Regions from separate parts of the Streptomyces sp. NPDC006923 genome, predicted to be linked through region 1. Evidence: riboswitches for the same ligand, from Rfam matches in the RefSeq annotation. Region 1 holds a riboswitch; each other region holds the start of a gene.

The links. A riboswitch is a leader RNA that binds a small molecule or an ion and turns the genes downstream of it on or off. The one in region 1 is predicted to bind cyclic di-AMP.
Positions count from the first base shown of each region.
Region 2: linked by a shared signal. The riboswitch ahead of ABZ707_RS08950 (transglycosylase family protein) and the one ahead of ABZ707_RS25560 (M23 family metallopeptidase) in region 1 are both predicted to bind cyclic di-AMP.
Region 3: linked by a shared signal. The riboswitch ahead of ABZ707_RS26200 (C40 family peptidase) and the one ahead of ABZ707_RS25560 (M23 family metallopeptidase) in region 1 are both predicted to bind cyclic di-AMP.
Region 4: linked by a shared signal. The riboswitch ahead of ABZ707_RS20850 (LysM peptidoglycan-binding domain-containing M23 family metallopeptidase) and the one ahead of ABZ707_RS25560 (M23 family metallopeptidase) in region 1 are both predicted to bind cyclic di-AMP.

Region 1 covers NZ_JBEYIF010000014.1:110,074-115,632, reverse strand. Annotated here, with positions in the region: gene ABZ707_RS25570 (GntR family transcriptional regulator) at 1-636, opposite strand, end outside; gene ABZ707_RS25565 (trypsin-like serine protease) at 1,036-1,236, shown strand; gene ABZ707_RS25560 (M23 family metallopeptidase) at 1,319-2,080, opposite strand; cyclic di-AMP (ydaO/yuaA leader) riboswitch at 2,094-2,263, opposite strand; gene ABZ707_RS25555 (pitrilysin family protein) at 2,452-3,834, opposite strand; gene ABZ707_RS25550 (pitrilysin family protein) at 3,852-5,210, opposite strand; gene ABZ707_RS25545 (DNA topoisomerase IV subunit A) at 5,407-5,559, shown strand, end outside.
Region 2 covers NZ_JBEYIF010000004.1:98,423-103,981, reverse strand. Annotated here, with positions in the region: gene ABZ707_RS08960 (cytochrome P450) at 1-420, shown strand, start outside; gene ABZ707_RS08955 (transglycosylase family protein) at 646-1,563, shown strand; cyclic di-AMP (ydaO/yuaA leader) riboswitch at 1,829-2,001, shown strand; gene ABZ707_RS08950 (transglycosylase family protein) at 2,005-2,736, shown strand; gene eno (phosphopyruvate hydratase) at 3,058-4,341, shown strand; gene ABZ707_RS08940 (septum formation initiator family protein) at 4,509-4,982, shown strand; gene ABZ707_RS08935 (DUF501 domain-containing protein) at 5,073-5,559, shown strand, end outside.
Region 3 covers NZ_JBEYIF010000015.1:99,890-105,448, forward strand. Annotated here, with positions in the region: gene ABZ707_RS26190 (ATP-dependent Clp protease proteolytic subunit) at 1-468, shown strand, start outside; gene ABZ707_RS26195 (hypothetical protein) at 475-783, shown strand; cyclic di-AMP (ydaO/yuaA leader) riboswitch at 1,093-1,279, shown strand; gene ABZ707_RS26200 (C40 family peptidase) at 1,282-1,758, shown strand; gene ABZ707_RS26205 (ATP-binding protein) at 1,870-2,304, opposite strand; gene ABZ707_RS26210 (helix-turn-helix transcriptional regulator) at 2,581-3,435, shown strand; gene ABZ707_RS26215 (DUF397 domain-containing protein) at 3,444-3,701, shown strand; gene ABZ707_RS26220 (8-amino-7-oxononanoate synthase) at 3,730-4,896, opposite strand; gene bioB (biotin synthase BioB) at 5,040-5,559, shown strand, end outside.
Region 4 covers NZ_JBEYIF010000010.1:939-6,497, forward strand. Annotated here, with positions in the region: gene ABZ707_RS20830 (aspartate aminotransferase family protein) at 1-999, shown strand, start outside; gene ABZ707_RS20835 (XRE family transcriptional regulator) at 1,081-1,713, shown strand; gene ABZ707_RS20840 (DUF6126 family protein) at 1,789-1,926, shown strand; gene ABZ707_RS20845 (tyrosine-protein phosphatase) at 1,960-2,757, opposite strand; cyclic di-AMP (ydaO/yuaA leader) riboswitch at 3,199-3,359, shown strand; gene ABZ707_RS20850 (LysM peptidoglycan-binding domain-containing M23 family metallopeptidase) at 3,362-4,300, shown strand; gene ABZ707_RS20855 (SGNH/GDSL hydrolase family protein) at 4,514-5,338, shown strand; gene ABZ707_RS20860 (STM4011 family radical SAM protein) at 5,390-5,559, opposite strand, start outside.

The DNA.
Region 1 (5,559 bases):
CCGGCCGCGATCCGGCCGCCGCAGCCGGTGCACCACCGCCGTGCGCTCCGCGTGCAGCGCCGTCAGGGTCCGTGCGCGCTCCACGTCACCGCGTGCCACCGCGTCCACGATCGCGCCGTGCTCCGCCCAGGACTCCACGGGATGAGCGGGCTGCTCGACGATGTACATCCAGGCGATCTTGTGCCGGAGCTGGGTGAGCAGCGCGGTGAGCGCGGGGCTTCCGGAGGCCTGGGCGAGCGTCTCGTGGAACCAGGCGCCGAGGGAGCGCAGGTCCTCTCCCTGACCGCGCCTGGCCCGCTCCTGCCCCAGCCTGACCAGGCCGCGCAGCACCTTGAGATGGGCTTCGGTACGGCGCTGGGCCGCGCGCGCCGCCCCCAGCGGCTCCAGCAGGAGCCGCACTTCCAGGAGATCCGCCGCCTCCTGCTCCGTGGGCTCGGCCACGCACGCGCCGACATGGCGGCGCGTGGTCACGAACCCCTCGGACTCCAGGGTGCGCAGGGCCTCGCGCACCGGGACACGGGAGACGCCGTAGCGCCGCGCGAGTTGCTCCTCGGTCAGTCTGGCGCCGCGCTCGAATACGCCGGAGATGATGTCGTCGCGGATCGCTGTGCATACCGAGTGCGCGGGAATGCGCATGTCCGAACCTCCGTTTTAATCCGCGCGAAACGCTGCCGATCGGCTCCTGTTCCGTGACTCTATTGCAATCAACGAGAAATTCCGATGGGTGCCCGGAATCGATGGATATCTTTTGGCCCGACGGCCGGGGAACATCTCTGCCAGATCGTGCGCCGACGGGCAAATGCGGGGTACTGACCGAGCACGGAGTCACCCCTCGAACAGGTGGCCGGTCCGAGGGCCCGGCCGCCGGACGGGCCGCGATGGACAGCGACGCGCGCGGACGAGGACGCCGGGGCGATCCTGCGGTCCTGCCCCGGGACCACCACCGCAGGCGGTAGCTTCCAGTGACGACAGCGGTGACCGCGACACCGCGGCCGGCTCGGACACCCCCTTCGCCGCGCTCTACCCGGTCGGACGGTGGATCAGCGCGACAAGGGGACCTGCCAGCGCGACACCGGTGGCCCTCTCGCACAGAAGTCGGCCAACGACAGGACGAACCTCGTAGGCATCGTCTCCTACGGGCAGGGCTGCGCCTCCGTGTATCCCGATGTCTTCACCAGGGTCGCCGCATACCGGTCCTGGATCGCGAGCGTCGTCGGGCCACTCCCCACTCAATAGGCGGCTCAGCGGGGGGCTGAGCATGGGTCACACCCTGCGCAGAGCCCACCCGGAGCCGCGTACCGGGGGCCACGCCCCTCGGTCAGATGGTCACACCGTGGGTGCGCAGATAGGCGACGGGGTCCATGTCGGATCCGTACTCCGGGCCGGTCCGGGCCTCGAAATGGAGGTGCGGTCCGGTGGCGTTCCCGGTCGCGCCGGAGAGTCCGATCCGCAGGCCCGCTGTGACAGTCTGACCGGCCGAGACGCCGATCGACGAGAGATGGCCGTACTGCGTGTAGGAGCCGTCGTTCATCCGGAGGACGACGTTGTAGCCGTACGAGCCGCCCCAGCCGGCCTCGACGACGGTGCCCGCGCCCACGGCGACGACCGGCGTGCCGGACGCGGCGCGGAAGTCGACGCCCGAGTGGCTTCCCGAAGACCACAGAGACCCACCGGACCGGTAGCCAGTGGTGACATACGAACCGGCGACGGGAAGCCGGAAGGCGTTCAGCCGCTTGCGCTCGGCCGCGCGGGCGGCACGCTCCTCGGCGGCACGGACCTCCTTGGCGCGGGCCTCCGCCGCGCGCTCCGCCCTGGCCATCGCCGCGGCCCGCTCGGCGGCGGCGCGCTGGGCCTCGGCCTGGTCGTCGATCGCGCCGGCCAGGGAATCGTCGATGGCGACCGCCTGGACCAGGCCGGTCAGCCGGGCCGACGGAGCGTCCGTGTCGGCGGCGAGCGCCGGGGAGGCGAGGGTGCCGATGGCGCCGCCCGCGGTGAGCGTCGCGACACCGGCGAAGCCCACGCCCCTGCGGATCCTGCGGTGGCGGGCACGATGCTTCCCGGTGGCACGGGTGAACGCCATGAAGAGGCTGGTCCTTTCCTTCCTTCTCGCCTACCGGGTTAGCTGACGGGTTCGGAGCAGGAAGGTCTCCTACGGGCCCCTCCGCACGAGTTGGTGCGAAGGCGTCCGATTCACCCCGGGGACTGCGTGTGGGTCCCCGGCTCCCCAGGCTCGCGCCTGACGGGGACTCGGCGATGGCTGTCCGGCGCCGCGGTCGCGGCGGGCACTGGCGAACAGCCGGACCGACGCTAAGCGGGTCATCTTTCAAATACCAAACAGAAGGGCCCATTTGTAGCGCACACCACAGGGCAGACAGGCGGTCTCTCCAACAAAGGGGACATAAAGACAAACCCCGGCGAACCAGGTCGCCGGGGTGCCTCTCACCGGCCGGATCAGCCGGTGACCACCGTCACCTCACCGATTCCCAGAGCCGTGACCGGCTCCTTGATCTGGGCGGCGTCACCGACGAGCACGGTGACCAGCCGGTCCACCGGGAAGGCGTTGACCGCGGCGGCGGTCGCCTCGACGGTGCCGGTCTCCGCCAGCCGCGCGTAGAGCTGCGCCTGGAAGTCGTCCGGGAGATGCTGCTCGACCTGGTCGGCCAGCGTGCCGGCGACCGTGGCCGCCGTCTCGTACTTGAGCGGTGCCACCCCCACCAGATTCTGGACGGCGACATCGCGCTCCGCGTCAGTGAGTCCTTCGGCGGCCAGGGTGCGGAGCACCTGCCAGAGGTCCTCCAGCGCCGGTCCCGTGGACGCGGTGTCCACCGAGCCGCTGATGGCGAGCATCGCGGCGCCGGTCGCCCCGCCCGGCTCGGAGGGCGCCGAGGAGCGCAGCACCTGCCCGAAGGCCCGCACGCCGTAGGTGTAGCCCTTCTCCTCGCGCAGCACCCGGTCGAGCCGGGAGGTGAGGGTGCCGCCCAGGCAGTACGTGCCCAGCACCTGGGCCGGCCAGACCCGGTCGTGCCGGTCGGCGCCGATACGGCCGATCAGGAGCTGGGTCTGTACGGCGCCGGGGCGGTCCACGATCACCACACGGCCCGTGTCGTCGGCGGTCACGGGCGGCACCGGGCGGGGAGCGGCGGTGTCACCGGTCCAGGAGCCCAGCGTGTCGGCGAGCACCTCGTCGACATCGACGCCGGTGAGATCACCGACGATCACCGCGGTGGCCGTGGCGGGGCGCACATACGCCTCGTAGAAGGCCCGTACGCCCGCGGCGTCGATGCCCGCCACGGTCTCCTCGGTGCCCTGGCGCGGCCGGGACATGCGCGAGGAGGCCGGGAACAGCTCCTTGGAGAGCTGCTTGGCCGCCCGGCGGCCCGGGTTGGCGGTCTCGTGCGGGATCTCGTCCAGGCGGTTGCGGACGAGCCGCTCGACCTCGCTGTCGGCGAAGGCGGGCGCGCGCAGCGCCTCGGCCAGCAAGCTCAGCGCCTTGGGCAGCCGGGAGACGGGGACCTCCAGGGAGAGCCGTACGCCCGGGTGGTCGGCGTGCGCGTCGAGCGTGGCGCCGCAGCGCTCCAGCTCGGCGGCGAACTCCTCCGCGCTGTGCTTGTCGGTGCCCTCGGAGAACGCCCGCGCCATGATCGTGGCGATGCCGTCGAGCCCCTCTGGCTCGGCGTCCAGCGGCGCGTCCAGATTGATCTCGACCGCCACCACCTGCTGACCCGGGCGGTGGCAGCGCAGCACCGTCAGACCGTTGTCGAGCGTGCCGCGCTCGGGGGCCGGGAAGGCCCAGGGCCTGGCCTCGCCCGGGGCCGGCTGCGGATGGAAGTCCATGGTCACGGCAGCGTCGCTCACTGGTCCGCCCCCTCGTGCTCGTCGGTCTCGTTCTCGTCGGCGGCGTCGGCGTCGTCGGCGGTGAGCGGCTCGTACACCAGCACCGCCCTGTTGTCCGGGCGCAGCCGCGCCGCGGCGACCGTCCGCACCTCGTCCGCGGTGATGTCCAGCACCCGGGTCACGGCGGTCAGTGCGAGCTGCGGGTCACCGAACAGCACGGCGAACCTGCACAGTTCGTCGGCGCGGCCCGCGACCGTGCCCAGCCTGTCCAGCCATTCGCGCTCGAGCTGGGCCTGCGCCCGCTCCATCTCCTCCGCGGTCGGGCCCTCGTCCGCGAGCCGGGCCAGCTCCTCGTCGACGGCGGCCTCGATGCTCGGGATCTCCACGCCGCCGGACGCCTTCACGTCCAGCCAGCCGAGCGAGGGCGCGCCGGCCAGACGCAGCAGGCCGAAGCCCGCGGCGACCGCGGTCCGGTCCCGGCGCACCAGCCGGTTGTGCAGCCGGGAGGACTCGCCGCCGCCGAGGACGGTGAGCGCCAGATCGGCGGCGTCGCACTCGCGGGTGCCGTCGTGCGGCAGCCGGTAGGCGGCCATCAGCGCGCGCGCCGGGACCTCCTCGTGGATCTCCTCGCGCAGCTCTTCACCGATGATCTCGGGAAGGGAGCCGTCGCGTGGCGGCTTCTTGCCGTCGTGGGAGGGGATCGAGCCGAAGTACTTCTCGACCCAGGCGAGCGTCTGCTCGGGGTCGATGTCACCGACGACGGAGAGTACGGCGTTGTTCGGCGCGTAGTTCGTCCGGAAGAACGCGCGGGCGTCCTCCAGCGTCGCCGCGTCCAGGTCGGCCATCGAGCCGATCGGGGTGTGGTGGTACGGATGACCCTCGGGGTAGGCGAGCGCGGTCAGCCGCTCGAAGGCCGTACCGTAGGGCACATTGTCGTACCGCTGGCGACGCTCGTTCTTGACGACGTCCCGCTGGTTCTCCATGGACTCGTCGTCGAGCGCGGCGAGCAGGGAGCCCATCCGGTCGGCTTCCAGCCAGAGCGCCAGTTCGAGCTGGTGGGTGGGCATGGTCTCGAAATAGTTGGTGCGCTCGAAGCTGGTGGTGCCGTTCAGCGAACCACCGGCCCCCTGCACCAGCTCGAAGTGCCCGTTTCCCTTCACCTGCGCCGAGCCCTGGAACATCAGGTGCTCGAAGAGGTGGGCGAGTCCGGTACGACCCTTGACCTCGTGGCGTGAGCCGACGTCGTACCAGAGGCAGACCGCGGCGACCGGGGTCAGGTGGTCCTCGGAGAGCACCACGCGCAGGCCGTTGGCCAGCCGGTGCTCAGTCGCTGTCAGGCCGCCGGAACCGGCCTGCGCTGTGGCCGTGTGACCCATGGGCATGTACGTCCCTTCGATCGCGATATGGAGAAGTCCTGCCACTGTATGCAAGCGTGCTGCCACCTGGCGAAGTTCCCGTGGCCGGTACGTTCAACGACGGGTCGAGGTCGGCGTTGTCAGAGGCGCGGTCCACAATGGTCCGCGTCAGTTCAAGAAGTTGCCGCACAGAACCTGTGAAGGAGCCGCAGCAGCGATGGCCCGCCGCAGCACGAAGACCCCGCCGCCGGAGGACTTCGAGGAGAAGATCCTCGACATCGACGTGGTCGATGAAATGCAGGGCTCCTTCCTCGAGTACGCCTACTCGGTGATCTACTCCCGGGCCCTGCCGGACGCCCGGGACGGCATG
Region 2 (5,559 bases), on a different contig from region 1:
GAGACGGAGGCGCTGGCGACGGCCGTCGAGGAACTGCTGCGTTACGACGGCCCCGTGGAACTGGCGACCTGGCGGTTCGCGACCGAACCGCTGACGCTGGGCGGGCAGTCCGTCGCGGCGGGCGATCCCGTGCTGGTCGTACTCGCCGCCGCCAACCGCGATCCGGCGCGGTTCACGGATCCGGACACGCTCGACCTCGCACGGCGTGACAATCAGCACCTCGGATACGGGCACGGCATCCACTACTGCCTCGGCGCGCCGCTCGCCCGGCTGGAGGGACAGACCGCACTCGCCACGCTTCTGACCCGCCTTCCGGATGTACGGCTTGCGGAGGATCCTGCCGATTTGCGCTGGCGTGGTGGGCTCATCATGCGTGGATTGCGCACACTTCCGGTGCAGTTCACGCCATTGTCCGGCTGACGGATGATCAGAGCACAACTGACGTACCGTCAGGAATGTGACTTTCACGTGATCTCCGCTGCATCGACTTGTGACAAGCGTTCGAGTACCGCTACGTTCACCGACGACTCGGCAGCCACACGCCGTAGTCGTTTTGACAGTCACACGGAAGGCAATCGCATGCGCTCCGGGAACGGCCGACACCGTCGACCTCGCCAGGCACCGGCTCTGATCGTCGCGGCGGGGGTGACCGGATCGGCCATCGCCATCCCGCTGCTCGGTGCCACCGGCGCTGGCGCGGCGGAAGCCTCCACCTGGGACCATGTCGCCGAATGCGAGAGCGGCGGCATGTGGAGCGCGGACCTCGGCAACGGCTACTACGGCGGGCTCCAGATGTCCCAGGAGACCTGGGACACCTTCGGCGGCGGGAAGTACGCGTCCCGCGCCGACCTCGCCAGCCGCGCCCAGCAGATCGCGATAGCCGAGAAGGTGCTCGCCGCACAGGGCCCGGACGCGTGGTCGAGCTGCGCGTCCGTCTCGGGGCTGACGAACGACGGTGCCGCGCCCGCGGTCGACCCGGGGGCCGCCGCCGGCGTGACCGGGACTCCGGAGGGGAAGCGGGACGCCGGTCCCTCCGACGACGACTCGGCCACCGCGGACGCCAAGACCTCCACGGCCGACAGGCAGCGGACGGACAGGACGGACGAGCCGGCCTCCGCCGCCACGCCCGGAGCGCCGAAGTCCACGACCGGCTCCGGCGCGAAGGACTCCGCCGAGGACGGATCCGGCGAGGGCGGTGTCGCTTCCGTCAAGGGCAAGCACCGCGGCGGCGCGGCCCCGGACGATTCCACAGCGGGCAATTCGGGTGAAGACCGTGAATCCGGCCGTCATGCCTCACGGGGTGACGGATCGACACGTAACGCGGACGGCATCACCGACGAGGCGGGCGTGGTGGCCGACGCGTCCGGCACGTCCGACGCGCCCGGGGTGTCGGATGCGTCCGGCGAGTACACCGTCCAGGCCGGGGACTGCCTCTGGGAGATCGCCGACGAGCGGAAGGTGCCCGGCGGATGGTCCGCGCTGTACGAGGCGAACAAGGAGGCCGTCGGTTCCGACCCCGACCTGATCCTCCCTGGCCAGAGCCTTGATCTCAGCGTGAAGTAGCGGGAATTGGCCCCCGTATGTCCGCTTCTGTGCAAGTGAGAGATGGGTCTCTTCGCCACAACTGGGGTCCTTTGGGCTCATGGTGTGGCTGATCCGTCTCTCACCTGCGGAAACGCGGTCACGTCAAGGAGAGATAAGGGCGATTTACCCCTGGTTGTGCTCCATTGAACAACGGGGAGACCTGTGATTACGGTCTGAACCGCTCGCACCGCGGGCCCCGTCGACCGTCACGCCGAATCCTGCCGTCGGTCGAAGGGAGTAGTCGTCGCGTCAAGCGCCGAAGGCAGGAGCGGGGGACCCAAGGAAGGCGCCGGGCCCGGCTGTCGAGAGACGGCTGACGACCGGCTAGGGGTGAAGTCGTGTGCGCGAGCACACGGCCGGGCAACTCACTTGGCCCGAACCCGACAGCTGACCTCGTAGGCGTCGGTGAGGAGATGTTCCATGCCGCGTTCCAGCAAGGGCAAGCACCGCCGCCCGTCCAAGACCGCCCGCTACGCCACCCTCGCCGGAATCACCGGTGCCGCCGTCGCGGTCCCGCTGATCGGCGCCACGTCCGCCTCCGCCGCGACCGCCGGCGAGTGGGACCAGGTCGCCCAGTGCGAGTCCGGCGGCAACTGGTCGATCAACACCGGCAACGGTTTCTACGGTGGGCTCCAGTTCACCAACTCCACCTGGGCCGGATACGGCGGCACCGCCTACGCGCCCCGGGCCGACCAGGCGAGCAAGGCACAGCAGATAGCCGTCGCCGAGAAGGTCCTCGCCGGCCAGGGCAAGGGCGCGTGGCCGACCTGCGGCGTGAACCTGTCCAACGCCCCCTATGACGGCGGCTCCGCCGACTCCGGTACGCCCCAGCAGTCGCAGCCGGAGCAGTCTCAGCCCGAGCAGTCGCAGCCGGAGCAGCCTCAGCAGTCTCAGCCGGAGCAGGCCCAGCCCCAGCAGTCGCGGCCCGAGCGGCCGGCCCGGGGCGAGGCGCAGCCCGCCTCTCGCGGCGAGGCCCGCCCCGCCGTGCAGAAGGGCGACGGCGAGTACAAGGTCAAGCCCGGCGACACGCTCTCGAAGATCGCCCGGGCCCATGACGTCAAGGGCGGCTGGCAGAAGCTGTTCGACCTGAACAAGGACATCGTCCACGACGCCGATCTGATCTTCCCGGGTCAGCAGCTCCATCTGAGCTGACCCCTTCCCGGGCCGGCGACCCCTCCAGGCCGGCCTCGGCCGGCTGCCCCCGCCGGCCCCGCGGCGGCCGTCCCCGCGGCCGCGCGGGTCACCCCGGTCCGGCGCGCTTCCCCCGTACGCGCCGGGCCGGGGTTTCCGCTGTCACCGGCCCTTCCATACGGAATCCCGGCATCCGCTCCGCCCGCTCCGACCGGGATTCGTGCCGCATTTCGTCCCAGCGGGCGGGCACCGGCCAGTCGGCGACCCCGGGCCGGTTAGGCTCATGTCGCAAGGCCAAGAAGACCCTGCACTTCAAGCGTCACATCCCAGAAGGAGATGCTCGTGCCGTCCATCGACGTCGTCGTAGCCCGGGAAATCCTCGACTCCCGAGGCAACCCCACGGTCGAGGTCGAGGTCGGCCTCGACGACGGCAGCACCGGTCGTGCTGCTGTCCCCTCCGGTGCGTCCACCGGTGCGTTCGAGGCCCTCGAGCTCCGCGACGGTGACCAGAACCGCTACCAGGGCAAGGGTGTCGAGAAGGCCGTCCTCGCCGTCATCGAGCAGATCGGCCCGGAGCTGGTCGGGTACGACGCCACCGAGCAGCGCCTGATCGACCAGGCGATGTTCGACCTGGACGCCACCCCGGACAAGTCGTCGCTCGGCGCCAACGCCATCCTCGGCGTCTCCCTCGCCGTCGCGCACGCCGCCTCCGAGGCCTCGGACCTCCCGCTCTTCCGCTACCTCGGCGGCCCGAACGCGCACCTGCTGCCCGTTCCGATGATGAACATCCTGAACGGCGGCTCGCACGCCGACTCCAACGTGGACATCCAGGAGTTCATGATCGCCCCGATCGGCGCGGAGTCCTTCTCGGAGGCGCTGCGCTGGGGTGCCGAGGTCTACCACACGCTCAAGAAGGTCCTGAAGGAGAAGGGGCTCTCCACCGGCCTCGGCGACGAGGGCGGCTTCGCGCCGAACCTCGACTCCAACCGCGCCGCGCTGGACCTGATCCTCGAAGCCATCAAGGCCGCCGGTTACGCCCCCGGCAAGGACATCGCGCTCGCGCTCGACGTCGCCGCCTCCGAGTTCTACAAGGACGGCTCGTACGAGTTCGAGGGCAAGTCCCGCTCGGCCGCCGAGATGACCGAGTACTACGAGGACCTCGTCGCCTCCTACCCGCTGGTCTCCATCGAGGACCCGCTGTTCGAGGACGACTGGGCCGGCTGGAAGATCCTCACGGACAAGCTCGGCGCCAAGGTGCAGATCGTCGGTGACGACCTGTTCGTCACCAACCCGGAGCGTCTGGCGCGCGGTATCGAGGAGGGCGCCGCCAACGCGCTGCTCGTCAAGGTCAACCAGATCGGTTCGCTGACCGAGACCCTGGACGCCGTGGAGCTGGCCCAGCGCAGCGGCTTCAAGTGCATGATGTCCCACCGCTCCGGTGAGACCGAGGACGTCACCATCGCCGACCTCGCCGTCGCCACCAACTGCGGTCAGATCAAGACCGGCGCCCCGGCCCGTTCCGAGCGCGTCGCCAAGTACAACCAGCTTCTGCGCATCGAGGAGATCCTCGACGACGCGGCGGTGTACGCGGGCCGCAGCGCCTTCCCGCGCTTCCGTTCCGCGTAAGCGCGGACTTCAGCAGGCGGTACGAGGGCGAGGGCCGGCCGGCCCGTCGTCCGCGCCCGGTGTCCGGGAGACCGGACAGGGCACACAGGCGGAGCGTAGTGACGCGTCCCCGGCCGCGGTCCCGTACCGTGTCCGGGGACGTACGCACGTAACAGTGGAGGCGAGCCATGGCCGGGAACCGGGACCGGTTCTCCACCGCGACCAGGCTGCGGCTGCTCGGCGAGCAGACCGCCGCCCGTGTCTACCGCTCGCAGAACCGCAGGCAGGACCAGCGGTCCCGGCTCACCGGCCGGGCGGCCTTTCTCGCCCTGATCGTGTGCACGCTGGTGCTGGCGCTCGCGTATCCGATGCGGCAGTACGTGTCGCAGCGGAACGAGATCGCCGAGCAGGAACGGCTGGCCCGCGAGGCGCGGCTGCGGGTCGAGGAGCTGCGCGACGAGAAGGCCAGGCTCCAGGACGACGCGTACATCCAGCGGCTGGCCCGCGAGCATCTGCACTATCTGCTGCCGGGAGAGACCGGTTACACGGTGATCGACCCGGGCGCGGCGGAGCAGGAGCGCGAGGAGCAGGGAGCGGCCGACCGTCCCTGGTACTCGAACGTGCTGGAAGGCGTCGACACCGCCGACCGCCCGGCCGGTTAGCGCCGGCCGGTACCGGCGCCACCGGCCGGCACAGACCAGAACCCGAATTCACGCGGCACCGCAGAACCGCACCGTAGAACCAAGGCAGGCATGGACACGCCCCCTCCGCAGACCGAACGCACCGAGCCCACCGACGCGGACGTCGAGGCTTTCAAGGAACAGCTCGGCCGCCCGCCGCGCGGACTGCGCGCCATCGCGCACCGCTGTCCCTGCGGTCAGCCGGATGTGGTCGAGACCGCTCCGCGTCTTCCCGACGGCACCCCCTTCCCGACGACCTACTATCTGACCTGCCCGCGCGCGGCCTCGGCCATCGGCACGCTGGAGGCGAACGGCGTCATGCGGGAGATGACCGAACGCCTCGCCACCGACCCGGAGCTGGCCGCCGCGTACCGCGCGGCCCACGAGGACTACCTGGCGCGCCGTGACGCCATCGAGGTGCTGGCGGGCTTCCCGAGCGCGGGCGGTATGCCGGACCGGGTCAAGTGTCTGCATGTCCTGGTCGGCCATTCGCTGGCGGCGGGCCCCGGGGTGAACCCGCTGGGCGACGAGGCGCTGGCGATGCTGCCCGAGTGGTGGA
Region 3 (5,559 bases), on a different contig from region 1:
GACCAGGACATCTGTCTGTACATCAACTCCCCGGGCGGTTCGGTCAGCGCCATGTCGGCCATCTACGACACGATGCGGCTCGTCACCTGCGACGTGGAGACGAGCTGCCTCGGTCAGGCCGCCTCGACCGCGGCGGTGCTGCTGGCCGCCGGCACCCCGGGGAAGCGGATGGCGCTGCCCGGCGCCCGTGTCGTCCTCCAGCAGCCCGCCGTCGCGGAGCCCGTCATGGGGCAGCCGTCCGATCTGGCGATCCAGGCCGAGGAGATCCTGCGGCAGCGCTCCCTGCTGGGATCCCTGCTGGCGCGGCACACCGGCCGGAGCGCGGAGCGGATCACCGAGGACATCGCGCGGGACAAGATCTTCGACGCGGTGGCCGCCAGGGCGTACGGGCTCGTCGATCACGTGGTGCGGAACCGGAAGGCGTCCGCGGCCCTCCCCGGCCCCGGCAGCTCTCCGGGCGGGCGGTAGTCGCCGATGCTGCCACCGGAACTGCCTCCGCTGCCCGCGCTGACCCGCGCCGAGGGCGACGTCGTGGACAGCTATCTCCAGGTCGTCGACCTGCTGGGGCGGATCAATCCGGCCCGTGGCTCCGACACCTACAGCGCCCTGCGCGCCGCGCAGGCGCTGCCCGCACGGGTGGCCGCGCTGCGGGACGCGCTGACGGCGATGCACGCCAGGGGCGAGACCGAGCTGCACACGGCGACACTGGCGCGCGCGCTGCGCGTACTGGACGGGGAACGGCGGGCCGGGAGGGTCACCATGCCCCCCGGGGACGCGACTTGACGGTGTGTCCTCCCGTACGGACGCGCCCGTACGGGCACGGCTCCCTCATTCGGCCTAGCGGCGCGCGGGCCCGGATCGGGCGCTCAAGTTGCGCGAAGCGGCCGGACGCGCGAGGCGCCGCCGGTTTCCTTGCAGCTACAGGCCCTGACGAACCCCGACACTCCGTCATCAACCGTTGACCGACCACCCGTATGGGTCAGACGTGATGAGACTCACATATCGTCGTTTCGTCACCGAAACGCGCCGGTTCCGCGTCAAGATCCGTGAAACGACAAGCCCCCGCCACCTCGGCGAGGCGGTCCGGGCGGACGCTGAGTCCTGCCGCCGTACCGGATGACTGGTCGACAGGAGTGGATCGGCAGGAGTGGAGGACCCAAGCGTGACGGGACGACCGGGTTGTGGCCGTTCCTCGGGGTGAAGCCGCTTGCGCGGCCGGGCATCTTCGCCTGTCCGAACCCGACAGGTCATCCTTCACAAGCGGCTGACGAAGGGTTGAGCATGACCGCGCAGACGCATGTCCCGAATTTGCTCTCACGGACCCGTGCCGTATCGGTCCTCACACTCGCCGCCGTCGGCGGCACCATGCTGGTGCCGAGCGCCGCCGACGAGGCCAGCGCAGTCCCCGGCCACGCGACCAAGGCACTGCGGATCGCCGCTTCCAAACAGGGGTCGCCGTACCAGTACGGTGCGACCGGGCCGCATCGCTTCGACTGTTCGGGGCTGACTCTCTATTCCTTCAAGAGGGTGGGGAAGAGACTCCCGCGCACGGCCCAGCAGCAGTACAACCGGACCCGCCACATCTCACCCTCCCACCGGCGCAAGGGCGATCTGGTGTTCTTCCACTACGGGAGCAACATCTACCACGTCGGCATCTACGCCGGCCGGGGCAAGATCTGGCATTCGCCGAAGACCGGCGCCGTGGTGCGGCTGGAGCGGATCTGGTCCCGGAGCGTCTGGTACGGCCGGGTGAACTGAGGGCGCGGGGGTGCCCCCGCAGCCGAGCGCCCGCTGACGACGCGTCGGATCCACGCGCCGCCTCCCCGGGCGCTCCCACCCGTCCTGGCGGCTCCCGAGCCGGTCCCCGGATCAGATCTGACCCGGGGCCACCGTCCAGGGCAGGGTGACCCAGACCGTCTTGCCGCCCTCCGCGGTCGGGGTGACGACCAGCCGGCCGCCGTACTCGGCGGTCAGCGAACGGACGATGACCATGCCTCGGCCGTTGTCCTGCTGCACCGGCGCGGGAAGCCGCTGCGGCCAGCGCGGATGGCTGTCGGTGACACCGAGGCGCAGCTCCTCGTGACGGTCCAGCCGGATCTCCACCGTGAAGGTGGGCGACTGGCCGAGTGTGTGCTGTACGGCGTTGGTCGCCAGCTCCGAGACGATCAGCCGGACCGTGTCGACGGTCTCCGCGTCCGCGGGCAGTCCCCACTCGGTGAGCAGGTCCGCGACATATCTTCGCGCCGCGGGTACGGCCGCGGGGTCGCTCGGAAGGGTGATGGATGCCTCTTGCCGGTCTGCCATGAAGACGCCGTCCCTTTCCCGCCGGACCGGTCTCCGGCACAGAGCGGATGACTGCGCGGACGGCCTCGGACTGTGCTCCGCGTCAGACTGCCACTTGTCGGGCCGTTCACAGAGCCGATCCACCGAGATCTGCATATATCTGTCGCCCGTAGCGGTGAACTCTGCTACGCGAGACCGTATTTGAGCCCCGGAAAGATAGCTTCTCCGCCGCGCCCCCGAATGGCGCGAGCACGGGCAGACGGACAAGCGGCACGGGCAAGAGGAAGTGGTTCGGTCATGCGGCATATTCCGGCGGTACGCCGACGCAGGCTCGGTGACGAATTGCGCAGGCTGCGCCGGAGCGCGGGGCTGACGAGCGGGGAGACGGCGCGGCTGCTCGGCTGGCACCAGTCGAAGGTGAGCCGTATCGAGACGGGTGTCAGCGGGGTGAAGGACACCGACCTGGCCGGCCTGCTCGACGCGCTGCGGATCGCCGACCCCCGGCTGCGGACGCTGCTGGGCGCTCTGGCCGGCGTGCCGGGCACCGGGCCCGGATGGTGGAAGGCGTACGACGGTGTGATCCCGCCCGGTTACCGGGACTTCATCAGCCTGGAGTCCCAGGCCCGCGTCGTGCGCACCCTGGAGACCTCCGTGGTGCCGGGCCTGCTGCAGACCCCCGGCTACGCCCGTGCCGTGACACAGGCGGCGCTGGAGGGCCTGCCGGCCGCGACGGTCGACTCCCTGGTGGAGGTACGGCTCGCCCGTCAGGAGGCGCTGCGCGCGCCGAGTCCGCTGGAGCTGAACGCCGTGCTCGACGAGGCCGTGCTGCTGCGCGAGGTGGGTGGCCGGGGGGTGATGCGGGAGCAGCTACGGCGGCTGGTGGAGCTGGCCCGTCTCCCCCATGTGTGTGTACAGGTACTGCCGTTCGCCGCCGGCGGCTATGTCGGGCTCACCGGACCTTTCGTTATCTTCTCCTTTCCAGGCATTACTGATCTGGATTTGGTCGTTCTCGACCACTTGACGAATAGCCTCTATCTGGAGCGGAAAGAAGAGCTGGAGGCGTACGGCGCGGCATTCCGCACGATGCAGGCGCGTGCCCTCTCGCCCGAGGACTCTTTGGATCTCATCGCCGGGATCGGTGACGGCGCGTAGGGAGCATCATGACCGCTCGCCCCCAGGGGCTTTCCGCCCAGAACTCAGACTCCATTCCTTCCACAACTCCCCCGGTCCTGACGACCGGTTGGCGGCGCAGCAGCCGCAGTACCGGGATGAACAACTGCGTGGAGACCGCCCGCACCGGCGCGGCCGGGCTCGCCGTACGTGACTCCAAGGACGTGCGCCGCGCCCCGCTGGCCTTCTCCACGGGCGCCTGGACGTCATTCCTGTCCGCGCTGCGCGAGGAGGCACTCACCGACTGAGGGACCGCCCCGCCCGGGTCCGTAAGACTCAGCGCGGCGGTGCGGACGCCACCACCGTCCGCACCGCCGCGTCGATCTGCTGGTCCGTCAGGTCGGCGCGGGCGGTGAGCCTGATCCGGGAGATGCCGTCCGGCACCGACGGCGGCCGGAAACATCCCACGGCCAGGCCCGCGGCGCGGCAGTCCGCGGCCCAGCGCACGGCCGCCTCCGGTGACGGCGCCCGGACGGAGACCACGGCGGCGTCCGGCCGTACGGCGGTGAGCCCTTCCCCGGTCAGCCGCGCGTGCAGGGTGCGGGCGACGGCGCGCACCCGGTCCGCCCGGGCGGGCTCGCGGCGCAGCAGCCGCAGGCTCTCCAGGGCGCCGCCCACGGCGGCGGGTGCCAGGCCCGTGTCGAAGATGAAGGTCCTGGCCGCGTTGACCAGGTGGCTGATGACCCGGGCCGGCCCGAGGACCGCGCCGCCCTGGCTGCCCAGGGACTTGGAGAGGGTGACGGTGGCCACCACACCGCCCGCTCCCGCGATGCCCGCCGCGTCCAGGGCGCCCCGGCCCCCGGCGCCGAGCACACCCAGACCGTGCGCGTCGTCGACGAGCAGTGCGGCGCCCCGCGTACGGCAGACCTCGGCCAGTTCCCGCAGCGGCGCCGCGTCGCCGTCCACCGAGAACACCGCGTCGCTCACCACCAGAGCCCGCCGCCCCGGGTGTGCGTCGAGCGTCTTGCGTACGACCAGGGGCTCCGCGTGCGGCACGACGACCTTCTCGGCGCGCGAGAGCCGGCAGCCGTCCACAATCGAGGCGTGGTTTCCCGCGTCCGACACGATCAGGGAGTCCCCGGTCGTCAGCGCGGTGAGGGCGGCGAGATTGGCCGCGTATCCGGAGGAGAGGACGAGCGCGGCCTCGAACCCGCAGAAATCGGCCAGTTCGCGCTCCAGCTCGGCGTGCAACGCGGTGCTTCCTGTGACCAGCCGGGAGCCGGTGGCGCCCGCGCCCCAGCGGCGGGCGGCCGCCGCGGCGGCGCCGGTCACCGCCGGATGGCGGGCCAGGCCCAGATAGTCGTTGCTCGCCAGGTCCAGCAGGGCGGAGTCGGCCCCGCGCGGCCGGAGCGTACGGACCAGACCGGAACGCTCACGGCGCAGCGCCTCGTCCCCGGTCCACGCGAACGGATCGTCGGTCCAGCCGGGGAAATCCCGCTCCATGGGTCCCGTCCTTTTGTAGGCAGCGCACAGACCCTAACCGGGGCCGGACCGGGGCAGGGTGTGGTCATACACACACGTCGATCCGGCCGTGTTGTGGGGTTCCTCCTTTGCCGCGAGCTGTCAGGTAGGCGAGGATCAGCGCCATGGATCTGCTGAAGACGCTGGTGGAGAAGGGCCTGCGGCGCGAGCTGCCGACCCGCGAAGAAGCGCTCGCCGTGCTGGCGACCTCCGACGACGAGCTGCTCGACGTGGTGGCCGCGGCCGGGAAGGTACGCCGTGAGTGGTTCGGGCGGCGGGTGAAACTCAACTACCTGGTCAACCTCAAGTCCGGTCTGTGTCCCGAGGACTGCTCGTACTGCTCTCAGCGGCTCGGTTCCACGGCTGAGATCCTCAAGTACACCTGGCTCAAGCCCGACGAGGCGTCGAAGGCCGCGGCCGCCGGGGTGGCGGGCGGCGCGAAGCGGGTCTGTCTGGTCGCGAGCGGACGCGGCCCGACGGACCGGGACGTCGACCGGGTCTCGCGGACCATCGAGGCGATCAAGGAGCAGAACGAAGGCGTCGAGGTGTGCGCCTGCCTCGGCCTTCTCTCGGACGGGCAGGCGGAGCGGCTGCGGGCGGCGGGCGCCGACGCCTATAACCACAATCTCAATACGTCCGAGGGGA
Region 4 (5,559 bases), on a different contig from region 1:
GAGACGGCCCTGAAGTTCGCCCGCTACGCGACGGGGAAGCCCAGGATCCTCTACTGCTCGCACGCCTTCCACGGGCTGACCACCGGCTCGCTGTCCGTCAATGGCGAGGACGGGTTCCGGGACGGCTTCGCGCCGCTGCTGCCCGACACGGCGGTCGAACTCGGTGATCTGGACGCGCTGGAGCGGGAGCTGAAACGCGGTGATGTGGCCGCCTTTGTCGTCGAGCCGATCCAGGGCAAAGGGGTGCATGCGGCGCCGCCGGGCTTTCTGCTCGCGGCCCAGGAACTGCTCCACCGGCACAAGGCGCTGCTCATCGCCGACGAGGTGCAGACCGGTCTCGGCAGGACCGGCGACTTCTACGCCTACCAGCACGAGGAAGGGGTGGAACCGGATCTCGTCTGTGTGGCGAAGGCTCTCTCCGGCGGCTATGTCCCCGTGGGCGCGACCCTCGGCAAGGACTGGATCTTCAAGAAGGTCTACTCGTCGATGGACCGGGTGCTGGTGCATTCGGCGAGCTTCGGCTCCAACGCGCAGGCCATGGCCGCCGGCCTCGCCGTCCTGTCGGTGATGGAGGACGAGAAGATCGTCGCCAACGCGCGGACGACCGGGGATCTGCTCAGGTCACGGCTGGCCGCGCTGGTCGACCGCTATGAGCTGCTGCACGAGGTGCGGGGCCGGGGTCTGATGATCGGCATCGAGTTCGGCCGTCCGAACTCGATCAAGCTGCGGGGCCGGTGGACGATGCTCCAGGCCGCCCGCAAGGGGCTCTTCGCGCAGATGGTGGTCGTACCGCTGCTCCAGAAGCACCGCATTCTCACCCAGGTGTCGGGCGACCACCTCGAAGTGATCAAGCTGATCCCGCCGCTGACCATCGGAGAGCGAGAGGTCGAGCGCTTTGTCGACGCCTTCACCGCCGTCATGGACGACGCCCATGGGGGCGGCGGGCTGATGTGGGACTTCGGGCGGACACTGGTGAAGCAGGCCGTCGCCAACAGGTGAGGCGCTCCCCGCCCACCCAGCCGGGTTTGCCTCTGGGGCAACAAATTTGCCTCGGAGGAAATATCCTGGCGCAATAGAGGCATGCGTACACCTCCCGCGGACGAGCCGGCCGACGAACCCGGCCGGCTCTCCGACGAGCTGCCCGATGTCGCGCCCCGGCTGCGCGAGCTGCGTCGCGACCAGCGGCTCACCCTGGAGTCCGCCGCCCGCCGGGCCGGGCTCTCTCCCGCTCATCTGTCCCGGCTGGAGACGGGCCGCCGCCAGCCCTCGCTGCCCATGCTGCTGGCCCTCGCCCGGATCTACGGTACGACCGTCTCCGAACTGCTCGGCGAAGTGCCGCCGGAACGCGACCCCATTGTCCGGGCCGGCCGTGCCGAGCCCGTCGAGGCCGACGGCTGGACCTACCACCAGGCGGGCGGCTCCGGCCGGGCCATGCAGCCGCTCCGGGTCCAGGTGCCGTACGGGGCCCAGGGCGATCTCGTCCGTGTGCACCCGGGGGAGGAGTGGCTCTATGTCCTCGAAGGGCGGCTGCGCCTGAGTCTCGGGGACGCCGTGCATGTGCTCGACCCGGGGGACAGCGCGCACTTCGACTCGCTCACACCGCACCGGATCGCGGCGGCCGGACCCGCCGGGACCGAGCTGCTCTTCGTCCACACCCTGCTGCAGACCCCCGCCGCCGAGCTGTGCCTCGGCGGCGGGGCTCACCGCGGCTGATCCTCAGAGAGGTCTGTCACCATGTCAGAGAACGCAGTTCCGGACCCCGCGGGTACGCGGGCCGGCCAGGAAGACGTGCCGGCCCGCGTAACGAATCAGGAGAAGACGTTCCCCAGGGGACTTGTCATCCGGCTTTTCGCCTATCTGGTGGCCGGTCACCTCTTCGCGGGCTTCCTCTATCTGCTCTTCGAGCTGGGGGCGCGCGGTCAGTAGCGGTCGGCGCGGGCCCGACGGCGGGCGCGCGTCTCAGGAAAGCAGGCGGGCGCGCAGCCGCTCACGGGTCTCGGGGGTGACTCCGAGGCCCGCTGACAGATAACGCTCGGTGCTGCCCCAGGTCTTCTCAATGGTCTCGAAAGCCGCTGCGAGGTATTCCGATCTGGCGTCGAAGAGCGGGCTGAGCAGCTCCATGACCTCGGCGGACGTCCCGGCGGGCGAATTGTCGCTGCGGTGGATCGGATAGCGGCGCCGCGGGTCGTTCGACTTCAGGTAGTCCGCCTCTATCGCCTCGCGCTCGACCCCGACGGCCAGCAGCGACACGGCTATGGAGAGACCGGCCCGGTCCTTGCCCGCGGCGCAGTGCATGAGGGCGGGGACGCTGTCCTCGGCCAGGGCGTGCAGGACGCGGCTGTGCTCGGCGGTGCGGTCCGTGATGATCGCGCGGTACGAGTCGGTCATCCGGGCCGCGGCCCTGCCGTCCGCGAGGAGCGAGCGGAGCTGGTCGAGGTCGCCGTCCCGGACCATCAGCCAGAACTCCGCCCCGTCCGCGGGATCGGTGAGCGGGATGTTCACATTGCGCACACCCGTCAGCTCCACGTCCGCGCCGTCGAGCTTGAGGTCGGCGGCATTGCGGAAGTCGAAGACGGTGTGCAGCCCGAGGGACGAGAGGAAGGCGGAGTCGGCCGCGGTGGCGTTGGCGAGGTGGCCACTGCGGAAGAGCCGCCCGTGCCGCACCTGCCGGCCGTCCGTGGTCGGCAGTCCGCCCACATCGCGGAAGTTGCGTACCCCGGTCAGCTCGGGCTCGGTCGACGGGACCTGCTGCGTCACGGCCTGCTCCTCCGTGTCTGCCGCCGGCGCCGCTCGCCGACGATGTCGACTTCTGACACTACGACATCGGTTCTCAGGAGACCGGAGTTCGCGACCCGGGGAGCGAATGCGAACTATTCGGACATCGCAGGAGGCTACAAATCGCCCAAATGTGCATCTGTCCGTATTGGCGTATTTCGCATAACGTGCCCCGGTGCAGGGGGAGATGGGTTCCCGCTGGTGAGCAGGATCATATCCGTGACGGTCCGTGGCGGCGAAGCGAATTGAAATCGCCGTGACGCACGGAATCCGAAGATCGGTGATTCACGCAGGGTGACCGGAAATCCAGGGCGATATCGGGGCGTCTGCCGCCCCTGGGAATAAGCGGCTTGTTAATGCCCTCCCGGCTCGCCTACGTTCAGCCTCAATCCAGGCGGACCGCCGAATCCTGCCGCCGCTTGGAATTCGCACTCACCCATCCACGTGTGGCAGGAGCGGGGGACCCAGGTAGTACGCCGTTCCGGAATATCGGACGGCTCGGGGTGAAGTCGCGCAGTAAGCGCGGCAGGGCATCTCCAGCCCTAACCCGACAGCTCACCTCGCAGGCGCCGGAGAGGAATTGACCATGCCCGCGAAGGGTAAGCACCGCCGCACCAGGACCAGCCCGTTCAGCCGCGGCCTTCTCGCCGCCGGTACGGGCGGCGCCGCCATCGCTCTTCCGCTCATCGGCGCCACCGGCGCGCACGCCGCCGAGAAGGCCGCGCCCGCCACCGAACCGCACGCCGTCTCGGCGGCCGCCCAGACGAGTCAGCACGCGTCCGCCAAGAAGACCGCCACCAAGGCTCCGAAGATCTACTCCGTGGTCGCCGGTGACTACCTTTCCAAGATCGCCTCCGAACAGCATGTCCGGGGCGGCTGGCACAAGCTGTACGCCGACAACCGCAAGGCCGTGGGGCCCGACCCGTCGCTCATCCACCCGGGCCTGAAGCTCACCATCGGCGCCAAGTCGAGTGGCCCGCACAAGCCGGCGGGCCACCACTCCAAGCCCGGTGGCACGGACGCTCAGCCCGGCAACGCCCCGGCCAAGCCCTCGGACGACCCCGCTCCCGTCAAGACCGGAACTCCCGCCGCCGACCCGGTGGACGACAACAGCGGTTCCGGCTTCACCCTGCCGGTCGACGGCATAGCCATCGGCACGCCGTACCACGCCAGTGGCAGCAACTGGTCCAGCGGCTACCACACCGGTGTGGACTTCCTGGCGCCCTCGGGCACCGTTGTGAAGGCCGTCGGCGCGGGCACCGTCGTTTCGGCCGGCTGGGGCGGTTCGTACGGCAACCAGGTCGTCATCCAGCACGACGACGGCCACTACTCGCAGTACGGCCACCTGTCCTCCATCTCGGTCTCCGAGGGCGACACCGTCAGCGAGGGCCAGCAGATAGGGCTCTCCGGCGCGACCGGCAATGTCACGGGACCGCACCTGCACTTCGAGATCCGTACGGGTCCCGACTACGGCTCGGACATCGACCCGCTGGCCTTCCTCCGCGAGCACGGCGTCTCCGTCTGATCCCGTCCGTCTGATCCCGAACACCCCGCTCCGAACCGGTATTCCGTCCGAGAACGCCGGTGGGTCAACACCTCCGCCCGGCACCGAAAGTGCCGGGCGGAGGCATGGTGCCTATTCCCGCTTGGGTGAAACTTGACCGATGGTGTATCTCACCGCCGTCAACGGCTTCTTACGGTCGCGTAGGTCACATCTGCGAGTGAAAGATGAGCGGTTGTGGCAGATGATTCGAGATCCAGAAGAAGCGGCGTATTCGCGTCGTACGCGGCGATCGGTGACAGCTTCACCGAAGGCGTGGGAGATCTGGGACCCGACGGGCTGTATATCGGCTGGGCCGACCGGCTCGCGGTCCTGCTGGCCGACCGGCTGCCGGTCTCCGGTGACGCCGTGGACACCGTGCACGGCGATTTCCGGTACGCCAATCTCGCGGTACGCGGCCGGCTCCTCGACCAGATCGTCGACGAGCAGATCCCCCGGGCGAAGGAACTCGCCCCGGACCTGGTGACCTTCTGTGCCGGCGGCAACGACATCATCCGTCCAGGTACCGATCCCGACGATGTCGCCGAGCGTTTCGAGCGGGCCGTGGCCGACCTCACGGGCGCCGTCGGCACGGTCATGGTGACCACCGGATTCGACACCCGCGGGGTCCCCGTGCTGCGCCATCTGCGGGGCAAGATCGCCACGTACACCGCGCATGTGCGCTCCATCGCCGACCGCTACGACTGCCCCGTCCTCGATCTCTGGTCCCTCAGGTCCGTCCAGGACCGGCGTGCCTGGGACGGCGACCGGCTGCATCTGTCACCCGAGGGGCACACCCGGGTCGCGCTGCGCGCCGCGCAGGTGCTCGGTCTCGACGTGCCGGCCGACCCGGACCAGGCGTGGCCGCCGCAGCCGCCGCGCGGCACGTTCGAGGTCCGGCGCGACGACATCCACTGGGCGCGCGAATATCTGGTGCCCTGGATCGGACGCCGGCTGCGCGGCGAGTCGTCGGGCGACCAGGTGGCGGCCAAGCGGCCCGATCTGCTGCCGCTGAAGCACTGACGGCGGGGCCGCCCCGGGGCGTGTTGCAGAAGTCCCGTCCGGCTCGCGGCGCTACGTCTCGAACACGCCCCGCGCCCCCGCCGGGATCCGCTCCAGCACCCCGCCCGCGAACACGTCGTACAACGGCAGCGTCTCCAGGTGCACATAGCCGATGTGACAGTCGCACAGCGCCTTCGGGCAGGCCCGGGGCCCAAGGGCCCGCCGGTACGACCCGTCGTAGA